DNA from 4 places in the Entomomonas moraniae genome. Region 4 is predicted to be linked to each of the others. Evidence: riboswitches for the same ligand, from Rfam matches in the RefSeq annotation. Region 4 holds a riboswitch; each other region holds the start of a gene.

Region 1 (7,653 bases), 410 kb from region 4:
GATCAATATCATGGCTTGAGATAACAACTTGCTTACCTTCAGCCACTATGCGTTGTAAAATCTCAATAATCTGCTGACGCCCGAGAGGATCTAGGCCAGCGGTAGGTTCATCTAATAAAATACAGGGTGCATCTAAAACTAACGCCCCTGCAATTGCGACTCGTTTTTTCTGCCCATAACTTAAATATTGAATCGGCTGGTCTGCAAAATGCTGAGCATCAACAAGGGTTAGTGCATTATCAACACGACGTAACACTTCCTCTTCGTCCATCCCTAAATTACGCAAAGCAAACGCAATATCACTGCGAATATCGGTATAAAATATCTGCTGATCGGGGTCTTGAAAAACAATAGAAACGTTTTGCCGTAATTGATAAAGTGCCTCTTTATGATAGCTTAACGGTTGTCCATCCCAACAGACCTCACCTGTGTTAGGTTTCAAAATACCTAACAACAGCATAAACAATGTCGACTTACCCGAACCATTAGCACCAATTAGCCCTGTAACCTTTCCAGCGGCTAATGTTAAGCTAATATCCTCTAATACCCATTGATTATTCTGCTCATATTTAAAACTAATCCGCTTGGTCAATAACATATCAATACCTACAGCTACAGGTGAAAATCACCCTTAAATAACTTTGTCTCTAAAGCTATTGTCATTTGACTATAACGACTTAACACTCGGCTAAATAACATCGTAATTAACATCCCCAATGACCGATAACTCGTTGCCATAGAGATATAACCAAAACGTAAAGTTTGGGCACGCTTGATAGCCACAACTTCATCTAAAAAAATAAAAATAAAGCGGTAAGTCAACAAAATAGTCTCTAACAAAACATTGGGAACGCGCAGTTTTTTACCAATATAAATCAACTGATCAAAAGGTGTTGTTAATACAAATAAATAAGTAACCGCCAAACAAGAGAGACTACGAAAGAAAGCGTTCTGAGCAACAGCCAATGAGTCAGCACTAATACCGATATAAAGCGAACCCACGGGGAAGCTGACCAATAAAGAGTTAGCTTCCCAAGCAAATGACACTAAAATACCCAGCATACTGACCAATAAAAAAGAAAAGGGAACCATCATCCATTTACAATATTTACCCAAAGAGATGCGAGTGACATAACAACTAATAGGCGCTAAGACCAATAAAATAACAATCTGTAACCACCAAAAAGTACACAACGCTATCAATAATAAAATAATATAAGCCGCCGCTTTAAACAAAGGGTTTACTGTGCGCCAGCGGCTTTGATAGGCATAATGATCAATCTCTAGCATTATCTTTTAGCCTTCTACCACGGTAATAGCCTAAGATATAACATATAACGCCGGTTCCCAAAGAGCCTTGCAAAGTAAATAATAAACTTTCTATCTCTCCACTGGCAGGTTCAAAGAAAGAAGAAAACCAAGGTTTATAATCAGGATGTGTTTGGCTAATAGCACCTTCCGCTTGATCATCTGAACCGCCGAACTCAGCCCCCTTATTGGTAGGCATAAAAAATGGGATTAAACACATCACGATCACTATCGCTAACAGTATTAAATTCTTTTTCATCTCACAAATCCTTCCGCCGGTGCAATCTTACGATCAACCACAATGTTATAAACAATTACTGTTAACAAGCCCTCAGCAATTGCAATTGGTATTTGAGTTAAACAGAAAATACCCATAAATTTAGCGGCTGAGGCCATAAAACCAAATTGAGGATCGGGGAAGGCCCCAGCCAATTGAATAGAAGTAATAAAATACGTCGCGATATCAGCTGTAAAAGCACAGAGAAAAACACCCACATCTTTGCGAATTTTTAATCGATTAGCTATTCTCCAAATCGCATAACCTACAACCGGACCACCCACAGCCATCGACATGCCATTGGCACCCAGAGTAGTAAGCCCACCATGCGCCAAAAATAAAGCTTGAAATAATAATACGATTCCCCCTAAGACAGCCATAACCCAAGGGCCAAACATGACTACCCCTAAGCCAACCCCTGTAGGATGAGAACAACTCCCCGTAACAGAAGGCATTTTTAAGGAAGACAATACGAATACGAATGCCGCGCACAAAGCTAACAATATTTTTTTATCCGTCCCCGTTGCAGAAATTTTCTTTAGCTGAAAAAGCCCTAAAATCAAAAAAGGAACATAAATAAGCCACCACGCACCCGCCCAAACAGGCGGTAAAAAACCTTCCATAATATGCATAGCAAACGCTTGTTGAGGAAAGAGAGTCAGTAATGCCGCCCCGGCTACTAGTGACAAAGGCTTGAGCTTGATTTTCATCGTAATAACCTTATTTGTCAGAGACATATACACCTAACTCGGTGTTAATAAGGCTATACATATGAAATAAAAAAAGGGAGAAATATTTCATCGATAGACTACCCTTCCCACCGAAGGAGGTATCCTAGGTAATCAAACAGGTCTTCTGGCTTGGCTTCATTCTCATCCGTCCCTTCCCGAGTTTCCTCAGTGGTCATGACAGATTCGTCCACCTTACAGCAGCGGGGGCTGCGCAGGATTCACACCTGCTTCCTAGCAATTAAGCTATGTTTGATTACCGTTAGTTAAGAGTTTATGCTGTTTTTATATAAGGGTAAATATAAAAGTGGTGAAGTATTGATGTAGGTAATGAGTTGGTTAAATTTAATACCTCATACCCTTAAATAACTCTCTATGCTAAAGTGATACTCTAATATTCTATATAGCTGAAGAACTATGGATAAAACTAATATTGGTTTAACTTTTCGTATTACAGCTGATCGATTTGATACAGATTTAATTAGTCAACAACTAAATATTCAGCCCACAAAAACGCGTATAAAAGGAAATACAATAAGTCAAAACAATACACATAAATACACGTTTACGAGCTGGGAGTTAGGCCCTACAAGGAAAGATTCAATGGATATAAACGATTCATTAAATCAGATAATAGTGTTACTTAAAGGAAAAGAAGATAAATTATTAGCTATTAAACAGCAGTTACATGATGTTAATTTCATATTTGGATTTTTTGTATACGTTGAAAACAGCGAAATACCCAGTATTTATTTTGAAACAAGTAGTATTGCCTTTATTAACTCAATTCAGGCAGAAATAGACATAGATTTTTATATTAACTCGTAGGTAACTTAATGGAAGATCCTTTCGCAACCTCCGCCACTGTTAAAGTTTGCTTTTTAATTTATACCCATGATTTAAATACAACCCTTATAAGTAATTTATTAGAACTACAACCATCAAACGTTAAACCCTATCAACCATTAATCAACAATGACAACGAAAAAGCTAATGCAACTAGCTGGATAATAGAAACACCAGAGGAAATCTCACATGATATTAACGATCAGCTCAGCCAACTCATTTCATTATTAGCAGACAAAAAAGAAATCATTAGATCACTAAAAAAACAATATAATACGAACCATGAGTTTCGAATAATCATTAAAATGAAAAATGAAGACAAATGCGGGTTAAAACCTGCTAAAGGCTTTGACCATAAAACACTGACATTTATTAACGATATTTATGCAAAAATTATGTTTGATCAATACATTATCTAATGAATTGATCCTAGGCTTAATATAAACACCGTAAACTTCTTACTGCCAATACTTAAGAGCCATCTCATTGGCTTCAATAGAAATTACACCCTCAAGCCAAGTATTTTTTAACTATACAGGCTAATTTGTCAATCATTGGTTGTTTTTCCATTTCAGGAATCTAGAAAACTAAGTGCTATGATTAGTAGAGTGCTCACTTCTAATATCTTTTTTATTAGTGAACCTAAGTTTACGACGCTTAAAAGAATACGATTTTTTTAATCATTCATCTATTACACTAAGTTTTTAGCATAAGTGATAAAAGCTTTAAGGGCAGTAGATTGCCATGAGTCTTTACGGCGCATGAGTATTGCTGTTCTCTCTAAAGGCTGTTTTAGCAAGGGAATAACAACAAGCCTGTTATAAGCATTGGGTATATTACTGGGGATAACAGTTAAGAGAGAGGTTTGTTGCACAATGGCAATAATTGCATTAATAGAGTCAACCTCCATGTGGACTTTAAGCTGTAAACCTAACTTACGAAAATAATGATCAATTTGTGTACGGGTCGCAAACTTAGGGTTTAGTAAGACAAAATTTTCATCTTCAATCTGCTTTAGCGTAATAGAGACTTTCTTTACCAACGGATGGTCTACGGAAGCCACTAAAGTAAGCTTCTCTGTTAAGAGTTTTTCGGTAGAAATTCCTGATGAATTTGCTTCATCAAACCCAATGCCGATATCAATTTCATCATTTAATAACATTTTTTCAATTTTATCTTGTGGTGATTCTTGAACCTGTACGGTGATGTTAGGATGCTGAGCATATAACTTAGCCACTAAAGGGCCAATGAAGTAGGTAATGAAACTGGGCGTCACTGCAACACGTATAGAACCTCTACTAAGATCTTCAATATCATGAATGGCTCGCTGGCCTTCATTTAATAGATGAGAGGCTTGTTGTGCATATTGAAAATAAATTTCACCTACATCTGTGAGACGAATATTTTTACTACTTCGATCAAACAGTAATACACCCAGACTTTCTTCTAAGGATTTAATATGCTGAGAGAGCGCAGGTTGAGATACATGTAGCACTTCAGCAGCGCGCGTAAAACTTTGGTGCTCCGCAACGGCTAAAAAGTAATGAATATAACGCAGATGTATCATATTACCCATAAGTTTTTTGAATAGCTATCATAATAAATAAGACTTTTACCATATTAATGCAAAAAGCTATGCTTATGAATAAGTACTATAAGAAATAAAAGTTTTACACGTAATTATGTGATGTATAGCAATTATTACCTGATAAGTGCTGTCAGTTTATCAAATTCTAAGGAGTGTTGTATGAGTCGAAAAACAGTAGGATTATTTGCTGCGATTTTAGCCTGTTATGTACTGGCTTTATTCGCGCACAGTAGTCCAGATACATTCTTTTATCAAATTGTTAGCGTTATACCATTGTTATTGATTTTAGCGCTTCTTTTTTTACAAGTTGATATGTTAGTGGCGGCGCTGGCTGGCGGCATAATGGCCATGATTATTGGTGGTATAGGCCTCTCAGGTGCTAATGGAATTATGATGGAGACCGTGCCTAAGATGTTATCGAACACGGTTCCTATTATTAACTCAGCCATTGCAACAGCAGTGTTTCAGGCAGGTGGCTATACTGCTGCGCTTACCTTAGTACGCCGTGCTATCGGTGGTCGTTTAGAATACGTGGCCGCTTTTATTGTTATCTTACAAGCGGCAGCGACTTATATGTCGGGTATAGGTGGGGGTAGTGCCATTGTTATCGCTCCATTAGCCTTTGTTGCATTAGGCGCAAACCGTTATGTGATTGCAGGAATGTCTATTGCGGCTGCCGCCTCTTTTACCACTTCGCCAGCTTCTTTAGAGTCTAGCGTTATTTCTGATCTCTCTAAAACCCCCATTGCAGAATATGTTGCCATCATGCAACCTTATTGGCTATTGTTCGTGGGGATAGCGATTGCTATTGCATTTATTGGCACACTAAAAATGAAAGTTATTTTTGAGGCAGAAGAAGATGAAAAATTTAGCTCAAAAACGAGAGGTGAGCTTTGGAAATTAACCTTGCCCGCTATATTTTTACTGACTGCTGTGATCATGGGACCAACTATTAATCAACTACTTATCTCAAGTGGTCTTGTTAAAACAGCTGTGTTTGGCCCATTAATGTACACAGTGATTACTATCTTCCTTATTTATCTATGCAGTGATTTATCTTTAGATGACTCAGTCAAGGCTATGGTTAATGGTTCTAACTATATTTTAAAGTGCCTGTTCACTGTGGGGTTATTTTTAACCTTTATTTATGTGATTGAAAAAACAGGGGCATTCACCACTATCGCATCGGTAGTAAGTTTAGCACCTACTGCATTAGTCGTTCCGGTGGCTGTCCTAATAGGATTCTTAATTGGCGTACCGGCAGGCGCTTATGTAGGGTCTATTTTAACACTGGTTTTACCAATCACCGTGGTGCTAGGTTTTACTCCTGCACAAATTGGTATGGTTGCAATAGGCGTTGGTTTCGGTAGTCAACTAAGCCTTGTTAATATCACGATGCAAGCATTATCTGCTGGCTTTAGGATTCCAATCATTCAAGTTTCTAAAGGCAACATGCCCTTTATATTGGGTTGTCTTGTGTTATTACTAATGATTTCAGCCTTTGTTTAACATTTTAGGAGTTAAAATAATGAGCAATAAGATGGATACAATTATTCGCAACGTTAGAATTGATGACTCAAAGCCCCTTGTAGATGTAGCCATTACTGATGGTAAAATTACTGTAATTAAGGAGCAAATAGAAGCTAGAGCTGACATTGAGATTCAAGGCAATAATCATATATTAATTCCAAGTTTTGTTGAGAGCCACTTACACTTGGAAAAAGCATTCGTGATGGACCGAAAAGCTAATCGATCCGGCACACTTCAAGAAGCAATTGCGGTGACTGCTGAGTTGAAGCCGACCTTTACGCATGACGATATTATGGAGCGCTCTCGTCAAGTGATTCGTTTATTAGTGCAAAATGGTTCAACGCATGTCAGGGCACATGCTGAATTTGATCCTGGGCAAGGGTTTACAGGTTTTGATGCTGTTTTAAAGCTTCGTGAAGAATTTAAAGATGTCATTTCAATTCAAGTGGTTGCTTTTCCACAAGAAGGAATTTTTAAATATCCAGGCACAGAAGCAATGATGGTCGAGGCTATGGAAAAGGGAGCTGATGTCGTAGGAGGCATCCCATACAATGACCGTGATGCAAAAGAACATATTGACTTTGTATTTAACTTGGCTAAAAAATATGATAAAGACATCGATTTGCATCAAGACTTTGCTGATAATGCCGATAAGATATCTATTGATTATGTAGCCAAAAAAACGATTGAGATGGGTTGGCAAGGACGCGTGAGTGTAGGACATTTAACTAGCTTGGCGGCATTAGAGCCCGATCGCCGTAACGAAATTATCCAGCTAATTAAAGAGGCTGATATTAGCGTCATGTGCCTACCTGCAACAGACCTTCATCTCGGCGCACGTAATGATACCTACAATGTTCGTCGTACCTTAACACCTGTTAGAGCTTTGCGTGATGCAGGTGTTAATGTTTGCTTAGCAACCAATAATATTCGTAATGCTTTTACTCCATATGGAACAGGCAACTTATTACATATTTCCATGTTAGCGATTCCGGCTGCTCATTTAGGTGGGGCTGATGATCAATTAACTATTTTACCAATGCTAACAACTAATCCTGCTAAAGCATTAGGACTTAAAAATTATGGTTTAGAGGTGGGTAAAGATGCTGATTTGGTTTTGCTGAACACAGATAAAATATCCTCAGTAATTTTAGATATTCCAGCACCGCTAAAAGTATTTAAACGAGGAAGGGTTGTTGCAGAAACAGAAGTAAATCAACAACTAAAATTTTAGATAATCAAGAGAACAATAAAACTTTTAATTAGAGTAATCATTAAATCAACTTTACTAAGTATTTATTAAGTTACAGTTAGATCGATAAATAGTAGCTTTCAGTCGAATATTTATCGATCTTTTATTAGGCTGAATCGCGGAC
Region 2 (7,653 bases), 250 kb from region 4:
CTAAGCGCTCTGCATCCTTCAAAACATGGCGAACAAAATTACTCATTACGACAACGTATTGGCTATTAAAACCTAATGCTTCTGCAAACTTTTCGCCTTGATTACCTGGAACAAAGATTATTTTGTCTAAGCCTTGCTCACGCTTCATTTCGATTTCTAAACTAATAGATTTTTTCCATCCTTCCTCAGACATTGGGGTAACAATCCCCGTTGTTCCAATAATAGAAATCCCTCCCATAATGCCTAAACGAGGATTAAAGGTTTGCTGAGCGCGCTCTTCTCCCTCAGGAGCGAAGATAACCACATGGGCACCACGTTGCTCACCAATCACTTCACGAACAGCCTCTTCAATCGTACGCCGTGGGGTATCATTAATGGCTGCTGCACCGATCTCATGCCTTACGCCTTTGCGTGTCACGCGACCAATGCCCTCACCACCATCAATAGTAATAGCGCCTGACTTGTTTAAAGTCACGCTAGCAAAAATAAGCATGCCGTGTGTCACATCGATATCATCGCCGCCATCTTTTTGAATAGCCGCGGTGGCCGTATTTTCTTCAATGTAAGGTTCTAACACATCTAAATCCAGTACAACACCTGATGGTGTCGTAATCGATACCTGTGAGATCACCGTTTGTTGCAAAACCATTAACGCAGCCACTTTAGCAGCAGCTGTTGCACAAGAGCCTGTGGTATAGCCTTTACGAAAAGGTTTATTATCAATCCAGACAACGTGTTCCATTAACTATCTCACAAGCTGTATAACAAAGCATTCATGATAGCGGCCGCAATATTAGAACCTCCTTTGCGACCTTGAGCAGCAATATAGGGTAAATCCGTTTGCATTAATGCATCCTTCGACTCTTCTGCCCCCACAAAACCTACAGGGACACCCACAACCGCTGAGGGCTTTAAACGCCCCTCTTGATAGAGTTCTAATAGCCGAAATAAGGCAGTAGGTGCATTACCGAATACAAAGATTTTCTCACCCTCCTCATTAGCTGCTTGCTCAACAGCAGCCATTGAGCGCGTGATCCCTTTTTGATGAGCTATTTCACGGGTAATGGGGTCTGCGACATAACAGCGATATTGGCAACCTAATTTATCTAAACGGGTTTTATTCATTCCTGACAACACCATATTGGTGTCTGTATAAATCGTCGCGCCACGCTGTAAAGCCTCTAATAATGTTTGATTGGCTGTACTAGAAAACTTAAGAATATCGAGCCAATCAAAATCTGCACTGGTGTGAACACAACGCTTAATTATTTTTGCTTGTAATTCGTCTTTAAATTGATAGTCAGGTCTTGTTTGCTCAATAATTTGTTGAATAATTTCAAAACTTTTATCTTCAATATTTTGTGGTTGTGTAATATAAGTCATACAAATCCTTAACTTAGCCAGTAAATAGTGCAGTCAATCACTGCAAATAAAATAAGCGCCAATAAAGCTACCCGATACATTAAGGCAATGGTTATTTGAATATCCTGTTGCGCAATAGAGCGTGTCTCATCGCCTAACCAAGGCTTTTCAACTAACTCGCCAAAATAACAGTTAGGCCCACCCAAACGAATACCTAACGCCCCCGCTACTGTTGCTTCTGACCATGCACAATTAGGGCTTTTATGCTGATAGCGATCACGCCAACCAATCAATAAAGCAGCTTTAGCATTAAGCTTCATCCAATAAGCCGCTAGCGTAAAAAGCAACCAACTGATACGAGCAGGAAAATAATTAAACACATCATCTAATTTGGCAGAGCAATAGCCAATAGCTTGGTATTTAGGCGTTTTATAACCCACCATAGAGTCCAACGTATTCACTGCTTTATAGGCCATTGCCAAAGGTACGCCACCGATGAACAAATAAAATAATGGTGCAATGATACCGTCCACCGTATTTTCAGCCACTGTTTCCACTACGGCGCGGGTTATCTGAGGTTTATCGAGTTGAGAAGTATCCCTGCCAACAATATAAGAAAGTTTTTCTCTAGCCTCCTCTACTGTCCCCATATCCAATGCTTGAAAAACTGTTACTGCAGCATCTTTCAGGCATTTTGTTGCTAAAATGCTATAGGCCAATAAACATTGCACCATAAGGCTTAACCAGAATGATCCTAGTGCCAATACATAGATAACTCCCCATGTCACCCAATACGTACCGCCAACAATCACAATCCACAAGGCTAAGCCGCCCCATTTTAAAGACATCTCACTCTGGCACACTTTGCGAATACGTTGTTGTAAGAAGTTGATACTAGAGCCAATCCAACGTACAGGGTGAGGCCAATTGGGAGGATCACCCAACCATAGATCTAGCATAAATCCAATTACAATCGGCACAATCCCCCAAAAGCAGCTCATTGCACCGCCCTATCTAGCCATCGGCATAGCATAAAAGGGTTCTGATAGAAATGAACATGTAAATAACTGGCTAATGTATTACCCAGCTGATAACCTCCTTGCCACGTTTTGATGATTTCGCCATCACGTGTTTTATAAAGATCAAAAGCACAATCAAGTGATGTAATAAACTCTGAATGGTGAAACTCATGCCCTCTTAGTATTTCACCCTTATTAGCCAATAGCGTATTTTGTAACGCTTTTGCTTCACAATAGCCAAAACGTTTTAAGCCTTTGCTCATTTGACTGTACCCCGTTAACACGCCAACCATTGGGTAAACTTGCCCATCAACCTGCAATGACTCCCCCAAATACATCAATCCTCCACACTCAGCATAAATAGGGATTAACTGCTGATGTGCATCTGCAATAGATTGACGCATAGATAGATTAGCGGCTAGCTGCTCTGCAAATATTTCAGGGAAACCACCACCTAAATAAATTAAATCGCAGTCAGGCAAAGCTTTATCAGAAAGTGGGCTGAAAGGAACTAATGTGATGCCTAAAGTCTTAAGCAACTCTAAATTATCTTGATAGTAAAAATGGAAGGCCGCATCTTGAGCAATGGCCATTCTAAGCCCTTGATAGTTTCTCGAATCAGGTAACCTAGGTGAAACTATAGTTTCTTCAGTACTTTCACTTAGGGAAAGAATATTATCAATCTCAATGTATTGCTCTACCGTATCAGCCAACTTCTGCCAATAGGATTGCATATCGCTCATCTCTTCAGAAGGGACTAATCCTAGATGCCGTTCAGGTAAGGCTAGCTCTGCAAGACTGGGTAAATGGCCTAATACAGGAAGTTGGCAATACGTCTCGATGGCTTGTTTTAATAATTGATAATGGCTATCGGTATTAACCCGATTTATCACCACTCCGACAATGGGTACATTTGGCTGGAATACCTGAAACCCTTTCACTGTAGCCGCAATGGATGTAGAAACTGCCTTACCATCAACCACTAAAACAATCGGGCAAGCAAGGCTTTTGGCTAACGCTGCACTGCTACAATAGTTAGGATCGATGCCATAGCCATCATAAAGCCCCATCACCCCTTCAATAATATTGATATCAGCTGTTTGTGCATGGGTATGGAAAAGATAATGTAAGTTCTCTTCAGGCACCATAAAGGCATCTAAATTACAAGAAGCTTGATGAGTGGCTAACTGGTGCCACCCTGTATCGATATAGTCAGGCCCCACTTTATAAGGTTGCACTTTTAACCCACGTAAGGTTAAGGCATGCATTATACCTAAAGTAATTGTGGTTTTACCTGCACCACTATGGGTTGCCCCAAACATGATCTTTTTCATGACTCTTTTTGCCTATCCACCCGCAAACAAAAAATTCACACCTTGTTATCAACAAGTAGGAATGCGCGTTTGCTATTGATGAATCGAAATAAGTAGACATGAATAAGCACAACCCGCCTTCCCACCGAAGGTGTTATTTGGCATTACAAATGGTCTTCTGGCTTAGCTTCATTCTTCCCTCCACCTTCCCGAGTGATTCACTCAGTGGTATCAAAAGGGTCGTCCACCTTACAGCAGCGGGGGCTGCACAGGAATTACACCTGTTTCCATAACAAGCAGTTGCTTATTACATATTTGTAATACGTATTTAACATACTAATAGATAGTCCATTAAAATAACATGGCAATTAAAAATAACTACGATTTAATTGACCCAAGTAAAAAATCCGTCAATTTCTGTTTAACTGATTTTGCTCTAACAGGGTCTTTATTTTCTGTCGAGATAGCCACAACTAGACCATCAACACGCACTACCGCGGGCGTATAAAAGCTAGAAGTTTGAGGATTTGCGGTATCATCAAACCATTGCCAATCTTCAATATTTTGCGCAACGCTATCATTAACGGCTGGTTGATTTGTGGCAGCATAGATGATATGAAACCCTTTCACATCTTCACTCTCAAAGGGGCGCTCAATAATTTTTATCTGTGTTATCTTTTGTATTTCTGGCAATATTTCTGGTGAAACAACCGTAATTTCTGCACCTGTATCAAGTAGCCCTGTTAATTTGCGTAAGGCAACTTTACCCGCCCCCACAATCAATACTTTTTTATGGGTTAGTTTAAGTGCCAGAGGATAAAGTGCTGTCATCGTTATACCTTTACGTTAGATTTCTCTGTTTAATACAATCTCTGAAACACCCAGTTCTTTATTTAACACTCTAGCTAATACGAACAACACATCCGATAGACGATTTAAATATTGCATAATGGTAGGAATATAATCTTCTTTTAAATCAGCCGCAATTAAATAACGCTCTGTTCGACGACAGGTCACACGTGCCATATGGCAATGTGCTGCTGCTTTTGAACCACCGGGTAAAACAAAATCCTGCACAGGATCTAGCTGTTGCATTAACGTAGCTGCCCAATTTTCCAAAAACTCAACATGACGGGTTTGTAACGCGCAGCGATTAGAGTTAGCCAGTTGCGATCCAGTTACCAATAACTGATGCTGAATAATAATGAGCTGGTCGATTATTTCACTATTATTCACATACGCTCGCAATAGCCCAATACTGGTATTTAGCTCATCAATGCCACCTATTGCCATAACTCGAGGAGAGGCTTTACTCACCCGTGAACCATCACCTAACCGAGTCAATCCCTGATCGCCCGTTTTCGTAATAATTTTGGCTAACTTAAACCCCATAATCACCTCTAAATAATGTGAAATGCAAAGTATTAGATTATCACGTATGATGTTTATCAACGTAATTTATCGTCATATCTTATCAGGAACTTTTATTTTAAATAACATTATTATATTTATTGAGTAAGGTAGTGATTAACTAATATTTGTTTTTTTATAAAAGAACCATCACACTTAAGCTTGTGATGGTTCTTAGCTGATACCACTAAAACTGATAGCGATAACCAATATTAATTTGCTGTTGATCGAACCGATTACCCTTCGAATAATGCAAATCGGCGTGAAAAGTATGAGCTTTATTAATCGTCGTACTAACCCCTAGTTCATTATCCCAGAAATTCCCTTTAAAATTGTGCTTTTCTTTTACATCATTGAGATAATAACTAATATTGTTTCCCATAAATTCTCTTACATATCCCGTTTTAAAATATACATTCACAGGGCTAGCCGTATTTTTTATTTCATAACCTATCGCTGTGCTTAGTCGGCCTAGCGTAGAATCATAATCGCTGAGCTTAACTTTTAAACCATTAGAAGCATGAACCGTATCACCCTCTTGATGCATATAACTTAATTGCGCCTGTGGTTCTAAATAAACACCTTGGCTAGTTTGCTGTAAGTAAAATCGTTTACCTGCCTCTATAGATAAACCATAACCTGCACTTTTGGCATTACCTGATACGTTATTATTTTGTGTATCTTTTACATGAAAGTTATTTTTAATATGCTCATATTTTAATAAGGTATCAATATAAAATTGGCTATTATCAACATAAGTACCATAAAGCCCTGCATTATAACTTTTAGCGCTACCGTGCCCATCTTTATAATCAGGATCTGCATCTGTATAGCCTACCGCAACACCTGTACGCAATGAGCCAGATGATAATGGAATCAGCTTATCTATGCCCACTTGCGTGCCACGATAATCCATATCGAAACCGCCCAAGTTACCAGAAAAAGAATTAAGCTTTCCAGTAAACCCTCTTACCCAGAAATCGACTTCTTTTGTACTATTCTCATTACGTAAATCTCCCATTCTTTGCATTAAGTTCTGAGTATTTACATAATTCATCAAATAGCTGACGTTCAAAAAATTTCCTGCCGCTAATGCAGAGCTAGTCTTACCACTCGAGCCTCCTTGAGCAGCATAAAGCTCCCAATCATTACCCGCTTGGCGTAATTTAAATAAATATCCACCTTGCTCCACAGCATGATCTAAAGTGAACTGATTTGCTTGGCCACCATTGTTCGTTTTGACAACTGTTAATGTATCTGTTGGTTTTGTAGCGGCAGAACCTTGATTAATAATCGAGAGCTTATTCTGGCTACTCGCGCTTAACTGATTAACATTAAGCAAATCTCCCTGTTGACTCGCCATATCTGCACGCATGGTATAAAGGCCACTACCTGATAAATTATCAACATTCAATGTAATATAATCAGTATTAGGCGTCAAAGAGGTACTGCCAAAACGAATATTACCATCGTTTGCAAGATTAGTAATATTAACGAACGTATCATTGGCTAAACTGGAATTATTTTCAAGACTTAACAAACTTGAAGCATCAATCGTAGCATTCTCTATTGTTGACACTTGATTAGCTGAGCCTTCAACTGCTAATGTACCGACATTAGTAACTGCAAGACTACCTTTAGAAATAGCACCGTCTTTTAAAAGACTATAGCCACCATCCACCTTTGTATCTTGAATAACGCCTGTTTTATAAACATACTGTTTAGCACCATGCTCGACAACGGTTCCTATGGCTTGGCCATTTGTATCTAGAACTTGTGTTCCACCTTGTTTAATCGTCGCATTATTTGCTGTTGGTGTATATGCTGACCAGATTCCTGTTCCTTCAACCCACTGACCATTTTCCCAATCGCCATTCTTTTGACTAATCGTTTGGGTACCATACACGGTAGCATTTTCAGAAATACCACTTTGAACACGTTGCTGCCCGCCTGCATAAATCGTTGCATTTTGATCGGTGACTAAACGGCTCGAATCTCCTGAATAAACAACTTGATACCCCCCTTCATAAATAAAGGTATTAATAGATTTCCCTGAGGCTAGCTGATAACCACCACTTCCTATATGTGAGTTTTCGGCTGTTCCATTATAAACATTTTGTTGTCCGCCATTGATTACAAGCGTATCTTTAGTTTTAGAGTCTGGACTAGTTAAAGCTAGATTTAATACCCCACCATTAACAACAATGGATTGCGCATAGCCATTAGCAATGGTTAAAACTCCCCCCGTTTCAACTTTTGTATTGTATGCTTCAGATCCTTTATTAACCGACATAGTACCTAGATTTTTAATGGTTGTATCATAAGCTTGCGCACCTGCCCCTAAACTGATAACACCTTTAGCATACTGGCCAAAAAGGTCAGCATTACCTTGCACTGTATTACCAATCGTATAGCTGTCTGAACCAACATTAATCTGTACAGAAGTAATCGTATTATTTAGAATATAATTGTTGTTGCCCGCCGCGATGTAATTACCCATTGAAGTGTTCGTTCGAACAATACTTTGGCCTTGAACATAGCTATTAGCT
Region 3 (7,653 bases), 240 kb from region 4:
CTAATTCGTGTAAACAAATAATCGCCAACTGTTGTTTACCATAAGCCACGAGATGTTCTATTAACTGTAATCGGTGTTTAACATCTAAAGCAGCTCCTGGTTCATCTGCTATTAATAATGCAGGGTCTCCCATAAAAGCCATCGCCGCTAATACTCTAGCTTGCTCTCCTCCTGATAAGATATTCCAATGTCTCTTAAGTAATTCCATCAACTCAAATTGTTGACATGCTTTTATCATGACCTCAGAAGATGCAATGGTACGGCTTAATGCCAACGCCAATAGCTCCTCAACCGTTTGATTCCAACAAGGATTAAAACGTTGTGGGATATAGCCCAATAACTGGGCACGTTGTTTATTATTGTAGTCAGCAAATGCTTTTTGATTAATCAACAATTTTGCTTGAGTATTAATTTTTTGAATGCCTGTTAAGGACTTTATCAGGGTTGTTTTACCTGAACCATTAGGACCAATTAAAGCAATAGCACCTTTTTGTGGTATTTGCAAAGCGTCAATTTGAAGGCATGTTTTATTCCCATGAGTAATGATTAAATTAGTAATATCAATCATCCTTTACTCCGTTTAGATAATAATACGATAAACAAGGGCGTACCTGCAATCGCTGTAATCACACCAAGGGGAATTTCTCCTGGAGGCAATAAGCTTCTGGCTAATGCGTCTGCAGCAGTCACTAAAATAGCACCAACAATTGCCGCTTGGGGTAATAGTTTCTTATGCTGACTACCACTTAACCAGCGTGCAATATGAGGAGATGCCAAACCAACAAAGCCAATAATACCGCCTAACGCAACAGCACAGGCCGTTATAGCAGACCCTATTAGTAAGGATACAAAAATAAAACGACTAACCGATAACCCCATAGCGGTTGCCATGTGCTCACCTAAACCTAGCAAGTCCAAACCATGAGCCAACCACAAAGCAAGAAATAACCCAGCTAGAAAGATTAGCAACGTAATCAGTATTCCACCCCATTGCAAGGGTTGAATTCCGCCCATTAACCAGCTTAACACCACTTGTAAACTGATGGTTTCATTGGATAGTGACATCATTAAAAAAGACCGTATCGCACTTAACATAGCACTAATAGCAACCCCTGTTAACAGCAGAGTAGATACATCCAAAGAACCTGTTAATCGGGCAATCGTTAAAACTAAAAAAATGGTGATAAAAGCACCTAAAAAAGAAAATAACGGTAAGCTAAAAACGATTGGAATAGCTAGCGGTACTAACAGGGCTACCGTTGCTCCGACTGCAGCCCCTCCAGATGCGCCTAACAACCAAGGGTCTGTTAATGGATTACGAAAAACGCCCTGAAAAATAGTACCACTTAGTCCCAATAAACCGCCCACAAGTGCAGCTGTTAATACCCTGGGCAAACGCCATTCGATTAAAAGTCTTGAGGCTAATGAACCATCTCCCATTACTGCTTTTATTATCTCAAGAGGAGTAGCCCATGTATGCCCCGCACAAGTGCCTAATCCAATCACTATAAACAAACAAATCAATAGTTTTAAATATAATTTCATTGCTGCCTATCCCACGCTTGGAAAATAGTAGAAAGCGCTTCAACCCCGTCAATTACCCTAGGCCCTGAAATCAATAGTTGTGACCGACTTACTGCACGAACAAAACCTGTTTGTGCCGCTTTCATACCCTCCCAACCTGCAATACTACGGCTTAATTCTAATAATTCACTATCACTGCCAGCAAATAAAATAATATCAGGATTAGCCGCTAGAATGACTTCAGGGGATACTTGATTCAGTTGTGGTAGCATAGACTCACCGTCATCAAAAACTAAACAGCCACCTGCCTTAGTAACAATATCTGCTGTATAGGCATTTACGGTAGAATAACTACGACGTGCAATCAATAACAAACCACCAATGCGACCTGTTATTAAAACCACTTTAGGGCAAGAAGAAAGCGTAGGAATAGCCGCTAATCTTTTTCGCATGGAGGCAACGAGCGATTTACCTACTTCAGGAACGCCTGTAACATGTGAAATTAATAAAATATTTTGCAAAATCGTCTCAATAGAACCGCCATTAACCACAACGCTCGCGATACCCAATCGATCTAATGGTAAAACCAACTGATGAGTAGCTTGCCTGGCTGGCGTCATAATCACTAAATCAGGGTTCTGGGCTACAATACTATCTAATGAAAACCCCAATCGTCCACCAATCTTCGGGACTTTTTTAATACTCTCAGGATAATAGGTATAACCATCAATCCCAACAATCAACCGGCTTAAACCCAATGCTGCTACAATTTCAGTATTAGAAGAAAATACGGTAACAATACGTTGTGGACGCTCTTTTACAATTACACTTCGACCTAAAGCATCCACAACTTTTACAGGAAAATCATTCGCAAAGCTAGCTGAGGCAATTAAATACCCCAGGCTAACCAATAACCAACGACATTGTTTAAAAGCGGTAAGTACTACCCACATAGATTGCTCTACCCATCATTGAGGTTCCCAACCCACCATTGGATGCAGATGGATTTAAAATATAAGGCTTTTTATCAATAGCAATAAAGAGTGGATGCTGATTTTTGTTAAACACATTATTAACTTCTGTAAACACCGATAAGTTTTTATATACTTCTACTTCACCCTTAAGATTCCATACCATAAAGGGTGATTTACGATGAATGTAGTTACTATAAGGTTCTGCTCCAGCCACCAACTTTTCTTCTGTGTCATACCAAACAGGCCCTCGTAAAATACCCGTTACTTGAACATACCAAGGATAGGTTGTTTCCTTTTGCCCAAGTCGATGTGTCAGCGCTGCCTGATATTGATACATACGTTGGACTTTGTCAGTATTACGATCTTTAGCGCCTTTATCCTTCATATGAAAGTTCCAAGCACCGTTAGCTTCAACATCCCATTGCCAATTATTTTGCCAGCCCAATAACTCATGCATCTTAAAGCGGCTATTTAATTCTAAACCTCTGACAATAACCTCATCAGAATTATTCACATAATCAGAAATATTACTATTGTTGCTACGTGGCTTTGTAATAATCCGATCTTTAATACGATTTTCAAAATAAGCAACATCAACTAGCCAATTATTACCAGAAAATACAGCACCAAACTCATACTGCTTGTTAGTTTCAGGTTTAAGACCAGGTGTGCCATAGATTTGTGAGCCCGCTAAGGTTGTATAGTCTGCCCCTAGCTCTGACGCAGTTGGCGCTCGAAAGCCTGTACCCATACTGGCTTTTAAATTTAACCAATCTGTCGCTTCAAAATTTAACCCAGTACTCCATGTGGTCTTATAATAATGTGTGCTACCCGTTAACTGATTTTTCAAATAGGGTGTTCTGTCATAATAGGTTTTACCATCCGTGTAACGAGCACCCGCTTTAAATACTAATCGATCATCTAAAAAACGCTGTGCATCTTCAAAATATAAACCATACATTTTTTCCCTTTGATTATTATCAAAAGGCGTTACTTGCGTCATGGGTGCACCATTTAATCCAAAACGATGACGGGTTGAGCGTAATTTATTTTTTTCAAAATCAACCCCTAATAGCAAGGTATTACTACTCGTTAAATCAACTTCTGGTTGAAACTTTAATCCAGCAGCCGTTAGCTTACGCTTATTGTGATCTAGACTAGTTTTAGCAGTTTGAGGAGAGGCCCACTTGAAATCATCAATATCTTCAAGCCAATAATTATGTAATTTCCACCGCAGCCGATCATCCTCTGTACCATGATGCCAAATAAGATCAGCAGAAGTATTATAACGATCTTCTTTGGCTGAATAGTTGGCTGATGAACCACGAAAACCTACATCATAAACGCCATCTTTAAGTATCGAAAAATCGATTAAATTAGCCTCATCCACTTGCCAACTTAAAGCACCATCAAAACCATGACGTTTCCAACTGGTATTGTGCTGCGTCCCTCCCCCCTTACCCGCCTTATAATCATTTTGAGTGGCTGTATTAAAACCAAAAAAACCTGTAAATTGTCCATCTTTGCTTTGCCAACCATATTCACCACTCCCAGAGGCCATACCAAAAGAACCACCTTTAAGCGTAACCTTTCCTCCTTCGGTATTATGGCCGTTTTTCATGATAATATTTATCACGCCACCAATGGCTTGACTGCCATAAATGACCGAGGCAGGACCCCTAACAATTTCAATTCGATAAATATTGCTGGGAGATATTTTTGAGAGATTAGCTGTTCCCGCTCGACGACCATTAATTAAGACCAACACTTGGCTTTTAAAATCTTTACCTTGTCCGTCTGTTGCTGCACCACGAATATTGATAGAGGTTTGCCCTGGCGTCCACTCACTAAAAAATCCTACCGCATTTTCAGCCAATAGACTGGTTACATCCGATGCGCTGGATCTTGCTATTTGTGCTTGGTCGATTACCTGCACCATTGCTGTCGCTTTTTTTAACTCTTCATTACGCGCTGAGGCACTAACAACAAAAGGATCGAGCAATAGAGAATCCTCATCACTGCGTTTAACCTCTTCCGCCCATAATGGACTTGAACAAACTAACACCATTGCATTAATAACAGCTGCCTTATTAGTAAACATAATATGATCCTTAGTAATTTACCAAACCACAAGCAGACGGTATTTGTAAAAATAAAAAATCCCGCTTGCAAAACAAGCAGGATTTTTTAAGGTAACAAATAGAATGTAACCATCATAACAATGGTTATACAAAGACTACTGTTTTCCTTCCCGCCGAAGAAAAATCAATGTATTCACACAGGTCTTCTGGCTTAGCCTCATCCTCACCTGCTCCTTCCCAGAATAATCTCCAGTGGTATATACAGGTTCGTCAGCATTACAGCAGCGGGGGCTGCGGAGGATTTTCACCTCACTTCCGAAGTCATTTTTATCAATCACTTCAATGTATTAAATACAGATTCGTAAGAAAATACTATCAGTCATTTAGGTCTATGATACTGAGCGAAGTCAAAGTATCATATTAGGACGTAAACTTTTGGGCTACGCTAACTAACTCATTTTCTGCACACAATATTAAAGAAAGCCAACACAAGAATCAAGGATGCTAAAAACCTGTTAAGAACATAATGTTATTTTGTGCTATGTTTTATAATTGCATCTATTTGAAATGATTAGTCTTAAACTAGGACAGTTCAGTGGACATAGACCTCCTTGATGAGCATATACCAAAAAACTATCTAATTAGGATTGCAAACTCAAGCTAACATTATTTCCGCTATTGGCATTTGCAGTCTCATCTCCTATCATACAAAAATCACCCCGTGCTCAGCTTAATCATTTTACATCTGTAATTATCTCAAACTATAACTTTTTAACACACGTCATCACCACTTGGTTTAATTAATAACAAATTAAGATAAAGTGATTTATATCTAAAATTTATAATTATTAATTGCCACCTATCACCTATAAAACTATACTCATATTTAATCATAATGAATTGATTTTTTGTTTGTATTATTTCCAAAGATAGATATGAAACTTTTATTTAAAGCTAACTTAAACTTAACATTTAGCTTGTTCTATAAGTCACTGCAGTAGCTTTTATGTTTCATATCACTATCAATATTAAAGCAATCAATTTTTAACGAGATCGCTGTAAGCAAAGGCCAAGCAGTATAAGGTGTTATTTTAATGAAAAAACAACGTTTCCATAGTTCATTAAAGTTTAAAAGGTATTTAAAATCTTTTTCTTTAATATTTATATCTAATACAGTTGCTTTTTCTGCTATTGGAGCCAATAGAACAGCAACGATATCTAGTGGTTCTCAACAGTTAACAGGTGCGTATGAGCTCAGTAACTCATCGCAAAGCCAAGCAACCGTAAAAATCACAGGAAATAATACCACTGTAACGGCAGGAGATGATGTCTCTATTTCTGTGACAGGGCAAGGTAATGCCATATCATTGACGAATGGTAGCTTAATCCTTGATGGAACATCTATACAAGGAAGCAATAATTCGACATTTTCTTCTTATATGGTTTCAAATACGAATGGGAACCTCAATGTATCTAATATTAGTTTAACAACTGATACAATAAAAGCCAGTGGCATAGTTACCAATGGGAGCAGCTCTGTTACAAATATAAAAGATAGCCATTTAATAGGTGGCTATACGACGGTTGAAGGAAAAAATGGTGCAACCGTAACCGTTAATGGATCACAAATTGATAGTATCGGAAATTATGGAATTATTGTTACTAATAATGCTAATTTAACGGGTGCAAACAATATCATCAATATGGACGGTGGTGTTTATTCCCAAGCAGGTATTTATGCATCAAGCAATGTTGCAAATACTCAATCGAGTGTTACGTTAGACAATACACAATTATATGTGAAGAATGGTGTTTCTGGTATTCAAGCAGAAGCTGGTGGTAAAATTACTTTAAACGACTTAGCCGTGACGGGTAATGTCAACTCAGCGGTTAGAGCAACAGATACTGGAAGTATTGAGATTCAAGATGGAACTATCATACTTGATCAAGGAGCTATTGCATTAGCTAAAGGCACAAGTGAGCAGGCAGTAGCGACTATTAAGTTAAATAACATTACAGCTGAATCAAGCGGCAATCAAAATTATTACGAGAACGATAAAAACTATGCACTCATCAATGGTAAAGCCTTTTCCAATATTATTGTTGAAGGTGGCTCATATCACTCAAAAGGACTTGAACAGCATGGTGTTTGGGCTGTAAATGATACCGCTACTATTTCATTAAATAATACCCGTGTTTCAACCGATATGGATAAATCAGTTGGTATTAAGAGTAATGGTAATATCCTTGTGAATAACACGAGTGTTACAACAGCTGGAAGTAATGCCAATGCACTTTACTCAGAAGCTTTTATTACGGCTAAGCAATTAACTATTACCACAACGGGTAGTAGTTCTTCTGCCATTGCTACTAATAAAACAGGGCAGATAGGAATTAGTGATTCTATAGTTAAAACAACAGGAAGTAATGCCTCAATTTTAGAGGCAACAAATAACTCTACTATTAAGGCACAAAATATTACAGCAACCACATCAGGTGATAATAGCCATGGAATATTAGCAAAACGTTCAGGTTATTATGATCAGCAAAACTATATAACAGTTTCTGATAGCACAATCAACGTGACAGGTAATAAAGCAGCAGGTATCGCAGCTATTAATCAATATAACTCTACAATTGATAATCAATACGTATCTGATATCACACTTAACAATACTTCTGTTACTAGCGAAAATGGAGATGGTTTGTATGTTAAAGGAATGGATGCTAATGTAAAACTCACTGATGGCTCATCATTAGCTGCCAATAATGGACGATTAATTTATGCAGAAGCACTCTCTTTTACTAATAATAATATTGTATCTAATGTTAACTTAGTGGCAGAAAGTAATAGCCAACTAGTGGGTAATGTTGATTTCCAAAAAGGTAGTACTGTTAATATGCAATTAACGGGAGCTAACTGGAAAATGCTCTCATCATCTAATGTGACGAATTTATCTAATTTAAATAATTCTGTTATTGATCTAACCAACAGCAACAGCACTCAATACAACATACTCAATATAACAGGTAATTACACAGGGGATACCTATAAAAATCAAAACACTAATGGC
Region 4 (7,653 bases):
CATTTGTGCTCTAGTGATGTAAACAGTGGATGGCGTACATCGGTGTTTGCTGGAACTCCGCCACTCCAACGACTTTGAATTGCTGCGTTTGTACGATCAGGAATAATCGCCAGAACTGCGTTTAACACTTTTAACAGTCGGGTATTATTATTTGCCACTGCAAAGGAAAAGCCATTAATATCTTCTTGAGGGAGCAACTGTAAGCGTAAATTATTGAGATTGGCTTGATTAATTAAATATTGCGCAGACGTAGCATCACCAATAAACACGTCGAGATTATTAAATGACAATGCTTCCATCGCTCGTCTTGGTGAGTCATAAACCTGATATGGTTCAGAATAGCGTTCGGTCAATGCTTTGCGGTTTCTATAAAGACGCTCAATAGCAATACGCTTCGGTGCTTTGGCATGTGACAGACTATCGGTTCGTTCCACTAAGGCTGGTATAGCGGTCAGATAAGGTTTAGTTAATTGGAATTTGTATTTTTCTGCCTCGTCATTGCTGGCATTACCAATTAGGTCAATGTCACCGTTGGCCAGTGCCTGTATCATCAGCTCTTCGCTATTATAATAACGCACCTGAATCTGAACATTAAGGGTATAGGCTATAATGCCTAAATAATCACCATTGATACCACCGTAATCTTGCACACCGGAAGTAATATCGTACGGTGGATAGTTAGGCGTTGAAGTACCGTATATTAAGGTGCGCTTTTTACGCAACCATTGCCAATCGCCGCCACTCAAAGCCGGTTCTGACAACTGTACTTGCTCTCGGCTCACTAGATTCACTTCTCGATATGGTGGTGGTTCTTTTGCGATAGCAGCAAAGCAGATTAACAATAAAATAAAAAGATACTTATTGAACTTCATGTGAGTACTCTTGTATATCTTGATGATCAAGAAGATTGACTAAATCTTCTGGTTTACTTAGCTGTAATTTTTCCATCAGGCGTGACTTATAAGTGCTAATGGTTTTATTACTAAGTATGAGCCTGTCGGCAATCTCTTTATTGCTGAGCCCATTGGATAAGTAACGTAAAACTGTTAACTCTCGATCAGATAATTTTGCCAACATGCTTTTTTTATCATTTATCTCATGTGTAGAAGAAGTTAATAGCTTTTCAGTGATAAAGTCAGGAAAACAGTGGTAGTCCTGAAGAACTAGTTGACACATAGTAGCTAATTGATTGATATCTTGATCTTTGCCGAAGAAACCACAGGCACCAGCTCGCAAAGCTCTTTCAGCATAAGTTTCAGCTGGCAAACTAGTATAGATAATAACTTTGCTTGGGATTTCTAACTGACGTAGATGCTGGAGGATTTGCAGGCCATCCATTTTATTAAGCATAATATCGAGAATGATGAGTTGTGGCTGCTTTTCCTTAATTTGTGCTAAAGCACTGATACCGTCACTGACACTTATAATGGTATTATCACCCAGAGGTGTCAAAATCGCTTTGATCGCGAAACAAATAGCCGGGTGATCGTCGATAATTAACCATGTGCTCATGACAATATCCTTATTTAGAGTAAAAAAATTATATCTAATACAATCCTATAATGAGAATTATTTCATTAGCAAATAGATAAAATATTATTTAATTTATTATAATAAATTGCTGTGTCTGATGCATTTTTTTTTATCTCATCAAAAACTAAGCATTTAAAATACGATATCATATACTAGTAAAAAATAATACCGTCATACCCCTTAGATCACTTTATACAAAACAAAAATTTACTAGCCAAATTATCTCATCCATCATGACATCGAAATAGGATATCAATCTCATAAATCACATTGTCACTTTATTGGTTTAGACTCATATTAAACACTATAAAAAATAGTGATATCGGCAACATTATAAAGATAAAGCAATGAGTGTAATTGGTGTTCCCTACTATAGCTCTTTCTTTAGTCACTGATGTTTTTAGGAAAATTAAGAAATACAAATACTTGTAACCTAAAATATAATGCAGTTAAATGCATTGCAGAAATATGTAATTGGTGTATTTAAAAAGATAGCAAGGCGAAAAAAGACAACCTATAAATAAAAAAGTCTAGTTAAATAAATTAACTAGACTTTATAAATGGTGCCTCGGGCGAGACTCGAACTCGCACGTTATCGCTAACAACGGATTTTGAATCCGCCGCGTCTACCAATTCCGCCACCGAGGCAGGCAGTGCGCATTTTATGGTTTGGCCAGTTTATTGTCAAATTATTTATTATTAGTTTAGGAATATTAAGTGCTTATTATGGTATTTATGCTATTTTGGTAAGACTCTTAAAATATTAATATCTGAAGTTTTAAAAATCTTTTGTCTCTCGAAAAATAAAAAACACAAAAAATCCAAGAGAAATGAAAGCATTCACTATACCTAATAAACATATTGTTAAGATGCTAAGATGACTTTTATTTAACTCTAAATAATTTAGTCCTCCCGATGTCTTTAAAGCAGGAAGAGAGATAATTTCTTCTAATATGGTAAGGCTTAAGACGACATAACCAATTGAAATGGCAATATTAAAAAGAAAGAAAACGCCCCATGGTAAGTTATTCTTTTTTCGAATAACTAATGCAATAACTGTGGTAACAATATACGTTACTAATATAAAAGATAAAGCAGTAAGCATAATCTATGGCTTCTAATTGATATTGAAAACTATCTTTGCTACAAATTTAGCTCTTTTTTGTGATAACTACAATTATCCAATAGGCTAAAAAGCTGTTTAATTCGTGAACAAAATAGAAATATGCTATATACTTAACACTTAATATAGACTTTTTTTATTACAAATAAAGTAGTAGTCAATGCCTATGTATCGTTATAATTAGCCCAGTTTAATAAAGATAAGGCCGAATAATTATCATGTTTGGATTTAAAAAGAAAGAAGTAACGGATACCAATGTAATGGATCATGTTATTGCAAAAAAAACTTCAAAAATAAAGTCTAAGCTATTTTTGGTGGTGAGTAGTATTATAGGGATCTATTTACTCGTTTGCATTGGTATAGGTATTTATTGGAGTAGAGAGCCTGACTTATTCTCTGTCACAGACAATGCAAAACAAGCCGCAGCTTCTTTAAATATTGCTCCCGAAAATATTCCTGTTGGATTTACGACAGTTGAAACATTAAAAAGAATATCTTCAACATTGATTAATAAACCAGGTGGATTTTTGACCAATGATATGTTTCCTCCGGGGATATGGTTAGATAATATTCCTAGTTGGGAGATAGGAGTTCTTAAGCAAACACGTGATATGACATTGTCTATGCAACGTTCTTTTTCACGATCACAATCGCAATCTTCTGAAAACACTAATCTTTCAAAGGCATTCGAAAGCTTTAGCACCGCCCCAACGAGTTGGCTTTTCCCTGCAGCTGAAGAGCGTTATGCTCAAGGAATAGATTTTTTAAATGCCTATGAAAAGCAGTTATTAAATCCAAATAATGCCGATGGTAAATTTTATGCCCGTGCTGATAATTTGGCCGCGTGGTTGGGGCTTGTAGAAACACAATTAGGCTCTATGTCTCAACGTTTGGCAGCAAGTGTTGGTCAACAAAATATTAGTTCTATGTTGCAAGATACAACCGACTTTGTAACCGATAAAGATAAGGTCACCCAAACACCTTGGTTTCAAATAGATAATGTTTTCTATGAGGCACGAGGACAAGCGTGGGCCCTTTCATTATTATTACGTGCAGTTGAAGTAGATTTTAAAGATGTGTTAGCTAAAAAAGAAGCTCAAACAAGCCTTAAGCAAATCATTCGTGATTTAGAAGCAACCCAGCAAACTGTTTGGAGTCCTGTGATTTTAAATGGTTCTGGTTTTGGTTTTTTAGCTAATCACTCGTTAGTCATGGCCAGTTATATTTCAAGGGCGAATGCTGCTATCATCGATCTACGTCGCCTATTAGAACAGGGTTAAGTCTGTGGCTAAGAAATCTTCTTTATCTGATTTAGGTGGATTAGTTTATTCAACAGATACAGGGCGCACTTGCCCTGTATGCCGTCAACCAGTTGTTGAATGCTGTTGTAATACATTAATTCCATCAGGAGATGGGATCGCTCGAGTTCGCCGAGAGAGTAAAGGGAGGGGGGGGAAAACAGTTTCAACAATTACGGGAATTGCGCTTAGTGAAAAAGAGTTAAAAGAGCTAGCCGCAGTCTTAAAACGTAAATGTGGCACTGGCGGTACTTTAAAAGAAGGAGTTATTGAAATTCAGGGTGACCATGTTGAGCTTTTATTGAATGAGCTGATTAAACGTGGCTTTCTAGCAAAAAAATCAGGCGGATAAATTTTAGATATTTCATCATTGATAAGATTTAGTCTTTCGCTCAATCTTATGTTCTAACTCTATTTAGCTATCAACACTTAATGGTTTCTTAATAAATATTAAGTAGCACTTGTAAATTGTGACATTATATTTTAATGTAGCCCCTCGTTTTGCGTTAGGAAACGGGAAGTAGGTGTGAGAATCCTACGCTGCCCCCGCAACGGTAATTGACAGCAACACAGCACTACACTTTATTAACCCACTGTAATTTAATTATGGGAAGGGAAAGTCTGTAGGTCATAAGCCCGGAGACCGACCTAAAATACATCTGTATTAAGCGCAATGACTCCTGGTGTAGCGGAGGGTTTCACCAGCAGCTGTGTTCTATGCTGCCTGTTTTTCCCTCCTCAAAAGCCTTTATAACTTTTGAGGACTTTCATGAAGCAATCATTATTTTACCCCATCCCTTTAATGCTAGCAGTTACTACTTCTGCATGGGCGGAAACAAAAACATCAAAAGAAACCTTAGATGATGCATTAAAGCTAGATACTATTGTTGTAACCGCAAATCGTGATGCTCAACCACGTTCAGAAACGAATGCGGCCGTGAGTGTTTTTACTCGTGAAGATATTGATCGATTACAACCATCAAGTGTAGCTGACCTACTCAACAGAGTTCCGGGCGTACAAGTAACTCAAACAGGGGGAAGAGGCTCTGTAACCAGTGTTTTTATTCGTGGAACAAAAACGGCTCAAAGTCTCGTTTTGATTGATGGTCAACGTGTTGGTTCTGCATCAGCGGGAGGGGCATCTCTACAATATTTATCTATGGATCAGATTGAGCGGGTTGAGGTTTTACGTGGCTCTCGCTCAGCTATTTATGGTGCCGATGCTATTGGTGGGGTTATTCAAATTTTTACTCGCCGAGCAAATGGGAACGGTATTAATCCTCGTCTACGTGTAGCATTCGGTAATAGAGGGACACAAGAGAGTGCATTAGGTCTTTCGGGTGGAACTGATAAAACACGGTTTAGTCTTAATGCTGCATTGAATGAAACTAATGGTATTGATCGCACTAGACGTTCATTCCCCAGTGATAGCGACCATGATGGATACCGTAATAAATCGTTTAGTTTTACGTTTAGTTATCAGTTAACAGATGATATTGAACTTGGTTTTAATGCATTAGATCAGCGTGGCAAGTCAGAGTACGATAATCCTTATGGGCGTTATGATTCCTCTACGTATATGACTTATGCCACTACAAAGCCTTATAATCTTTTTGCTTTAAATAGTACGTCTGCTTATCTTAATTATCATATCAATGATGTATGGACTTCTCGACTTGAGGTAGGCCATGCCGAAGATAAATTAAAGAGCAAAGATAAATTCTCAACAGAGTCCTCTGTTTATAACACGTATCGTGACTCTGCAACATGGCTTAATACCATTGATCTTGATGAAAAAAATAGAGTATTACTTGGCCTTGACTATTTAAATGATAAACTTCATGCAAGTACTGATTACAACAGAACAAGCCGCTGGAATAGGGCAGGTTTTATTCAATATGATTTCAAAGGTGATTTAATTTTTACTGAGGTAGGATTACGTCACGATAAAAATCAGCAGTTTGGCAGTAAAAACACATGGAATGGAAGTGTTGGTTTTAATATTAACTCAACTAACCAGTTAATTTTTTCTTATGCCGAGGGCTTTCGTGTACCTACCTTCAACGATACTTATGCTCCACTTGGTTGGGGCGCCAATCCAAACCTTAAGCCTGAACGCTCTAAAAGTTATGAAATGCAATGGCGTAGTCAGTTAGCGGATAAAACCTATTTTGAAGCGTCGCTCTATCACACGTTAATACGTGATGCTATTGTGTACAGTGATATTGAAATGCAAAATATCGACAAAGCTAGAATTAATGGTTTTGAAGCTAGTTTACAGCAGGAGTTAAGTAACCAATTATTTGCTAATATTGCACTGAGTATGGTTGATCCACGCGATGCTAAAACAGGGCATACATTACCTAATCAAGCACGTAGAACACTGAATGTTGATCTTGATAAACAATTAGGTAATTTTACTGTCGGGGCTACTTGGTCTTTAGTCAGTTCTAGTTATGGTGATACCGCTAATAAGATAAGTATTCCTGGCTATGGGTTACTTGGCATTCGTAGTAGTTGGCAAGCCACACCTGAATTAAAGTTTGATGCAAAAGTCGATAATCTTTTAGATCGCTCTTATTATCGTGCAACCTATAACTTTAAACCTGATCCTAATAACTGGACAATGCCAACCACACCGTATGGTTATAGGGAAGAGGGGATTACAGTATTGGTCGGGTTAACATGGACACCTGATTTCTTTAATAAAAAGCGACTTTAAGGTCGCTTTATTATTTTTTCTTCCATGTGCTATTAATATTGATATATTGGCCAGCAGGAGTTTTTTCTTGTGCTTTTTGCCCTGCCATCTTTTCTATATCATTTAATGTAATACCATTTTTTTTCGCTAGTGCCTGATATTCTTTTTTACGTGCCTCATTAATTAACTGAGCAATTTCACTAGCGCTACCTTCATTTTTTACTACCCCGAGATAACCGTTGCTCATTTCTCCGACTAGTCCCGCGCTTTTAGCTTGGGCTAATGAACTCATCGCCTCATTCAAACTCATTGCAGCGACAGGTAAAGAAAGGGTTGTCGCCAATAATGCTGTTGTCAACACTTTACGTAAACTCATGATCAGTCTCCTTAGAACAAGCCGCTTGAGCTGTTAAAAATACCATCTAATTCTTTATCAACTTTAATATAGATATCATGTTGAATTTTTACATTTAAATTAATATCAATTGGTTTGTCTGAGGGTTGAACCTTTACTGTAGGAGTACACCCACTCAATAAACCAACTGCTAATAAAAAAGTAAGTAGTCCTACCTTCATACAAGCCCCTTCATCATTTAAAAACATCTGTTTTATCATAATATGGTTATTTATTTTTTACTAGCCCCTTGTTGTAAACGTTTTTGTACCCGTTTTTGGATAATATCACTGACTCTATCACTGAGTTGTAATGTTGTCATTAGTGCAGGAATATTTTCTTGTAGACTAATGTTAAGGTTAACAGCCTGTCCATCTTTGACATCAGGGTTCTTGCCTTTTATTTGTAATCCTAAAATAGCATTGCCTTGATCGTACGAAATCTGGCTACTCAAGACTGAATATTGAAAGTTTTCTAGAGCATCCGTTACAAGCTTCATATTGGGATTGTTTTCACCAACTGCTTTAATAGCAGGAGAGTTGAATTTTATATAACCAGCTTTACGTGCAGCTAGCTTTCCTTCTTTAATATCAAGCCCTGTATT

Evidence for each region. A riboswitch is a leader RNA that binds a small molecule or an ion and turns the genes downstream of it on or off. The one in region 4 is predicted to bind cobalamin.
Region 1: linked by a shared signal. The riboswitch ahead of DM558_RS06445 (energy-coupling factor ABC transporter permease) and the one ahead of DM558_RS04440 (TonB-dependent receptor plug domain-containing protein) in region 4 are both predicted to bind cobalamin.
Region 2: linked by a shared signal. The riboswitch ahead of DM558_RS03245 (cobyrinate a,c-diamide synthase) and the one ahead of DM558_RS04440 (TonB-dependent receptor plug domain-containing protein) in region 4 are both predicted to bind cobalamin.
Region 3: linked by a shared signal. The riboswitch ahead of DM558_RS03320 (TonB-dependent receptor plug domain-containing protein) and the one ahead of DM558_RS04440 (TonB-dependent receptor plug domain-containing protein) in region 4 are both predicted to bind cobalamin.

What each region holds. Positions count from the first base shown of each region.
Region 1 is NZ_CP029822.1:1,339,084-1,346,736, forward strand. Features, by position in the region: gene DM558_RS06430 (ATP-binding cassette domain-containing protein) at 1-598, opposite strand, end outside; gene cbiQ (cobalt ECF transporter T component CbiQ) at 613-1,290, opposite strand; gene DM558_RS06440 (energy-coupling factor ABC transporter substrate-binding protein) at 1,277-1,567, opposite strand; gene DM558_RS06445 (energy-coupling factor ABC transporter permease) at 1,564-2,295, opposite strand; cobalamin riboswitch at 2,414-2,584, opposite strand; gene DM558_RS06450 (DUF4279 domain-containing protein) at 2,731-3,141, shown strand; gene DM558_RS06455 (DUF4279 domain-containing protein) at 3,150-3,578, shown strand; gene cynR (transcriptional regulator CynR) at 3,851-4,726, opposite strand; gene DM558_RS06465 (citrate transporter) at 4,907-6,256, shown strand; gene DM558_RS06470 (amidohydrolase family protein) at 6,276-7,511, shown strand.
Region 2 is NZ_CP029822.1:673,831-681,483, reverse strand. Features, by position in the region: gene cbiD (cobalt-precorrin-5B (C(1))-methyltransferase CbiD) at 1-742, opposite strand, end outside; gene DM558_RS03255 (cobalt-precorrin-8 methylmutase) at 751-1,383, opposite strand; gene cbiB (adenosylcobinamide-phosphate synthase CbiB) at 1,392-2,363, opposite strand; gene DM558_RS03245 (cobyrinate a,c-diamide synthase) at 2,360-3,715, opposite strand; cobalamin riboswitch at 3,846-4,029, opposite strand; gene DM558_RS03240 (NAD(P)-dependent oxidoreductase) at 4,073-4,525, opposite strand; gene DM558_RS03235 (cob(I)yrinic acid a,c-diamide adenosyltransferase) at 4,541-5,086, opposite strand; gene DM558_RS03230 (autotransporter outer membrane beta-barrel domain-containing protein) at 5,292-7,653, opposite strand, start outside.
Region 3 is NZ_CP029822.1:690,927-698,579, reverse strand. Features, by position in the region: gene DM558_RS03335 (ABC transporter ATP-binding protein) at 1-568, opposite strand, end outside; gene DM558_RS03330 (FecCD family ABC transporter permease) at 565-1,545, opposite strand; gene DM558_RS03325 (ABC transporter substrate-binding protein) at 1,542-2,477, opposite strand; gene DM558_RS03320 (TonB-dependent receptor plug domain-containing protein) at 2,452-4,599, opposite strand; cobalamin riboswitch at 4,759-4,951, opposite strand; gene DM558_RS03315 (autotransporter outer membrane beta-barrel domain-containing protein) at 5,674-7,653, shown strand, end outside.
Region 4 is NZ_CP029822.1:927,863-935,515, forward strand. Features, by position in the region: gene DM558_RS04410 (ATP-binding protein) at 1-872, opposite strand, end outside; gene DM558_RS04415 (response regulator transcription factor) at 859-1,512, opposite strand; tRNA gene DM558_RS04420 (tRNA-Leu) at 2,095-2,181, opposite strand; gene DM558_RS04425 (hypothetical protein) at 2,312-2,638, opposite strand; gene DM558_RS04430 (DUF2333 family protein) at 2,875-3,936, shown strand; gene DM558_RS04435 (translation initiation factor Sui1) at 3,941-4,306, shown strand; cobalamin riboswitch at 4,423-4,620, shown strand; gene DM558_RS04440 (TonB-dependent receptor plug domain-containing protein) at 4,724-6,676, shown strand; gene DM558_RS04445 (YdbL family protein) at 6,687-7,031, opposite strand; gene DM558_RS04450 (YnbE family lipoprotein) at 7,043-7,231, opposite strand; gene DM558_RS04455 (YdbH domain-containing protein) at 7,282-7,653, opposite strand, start outside.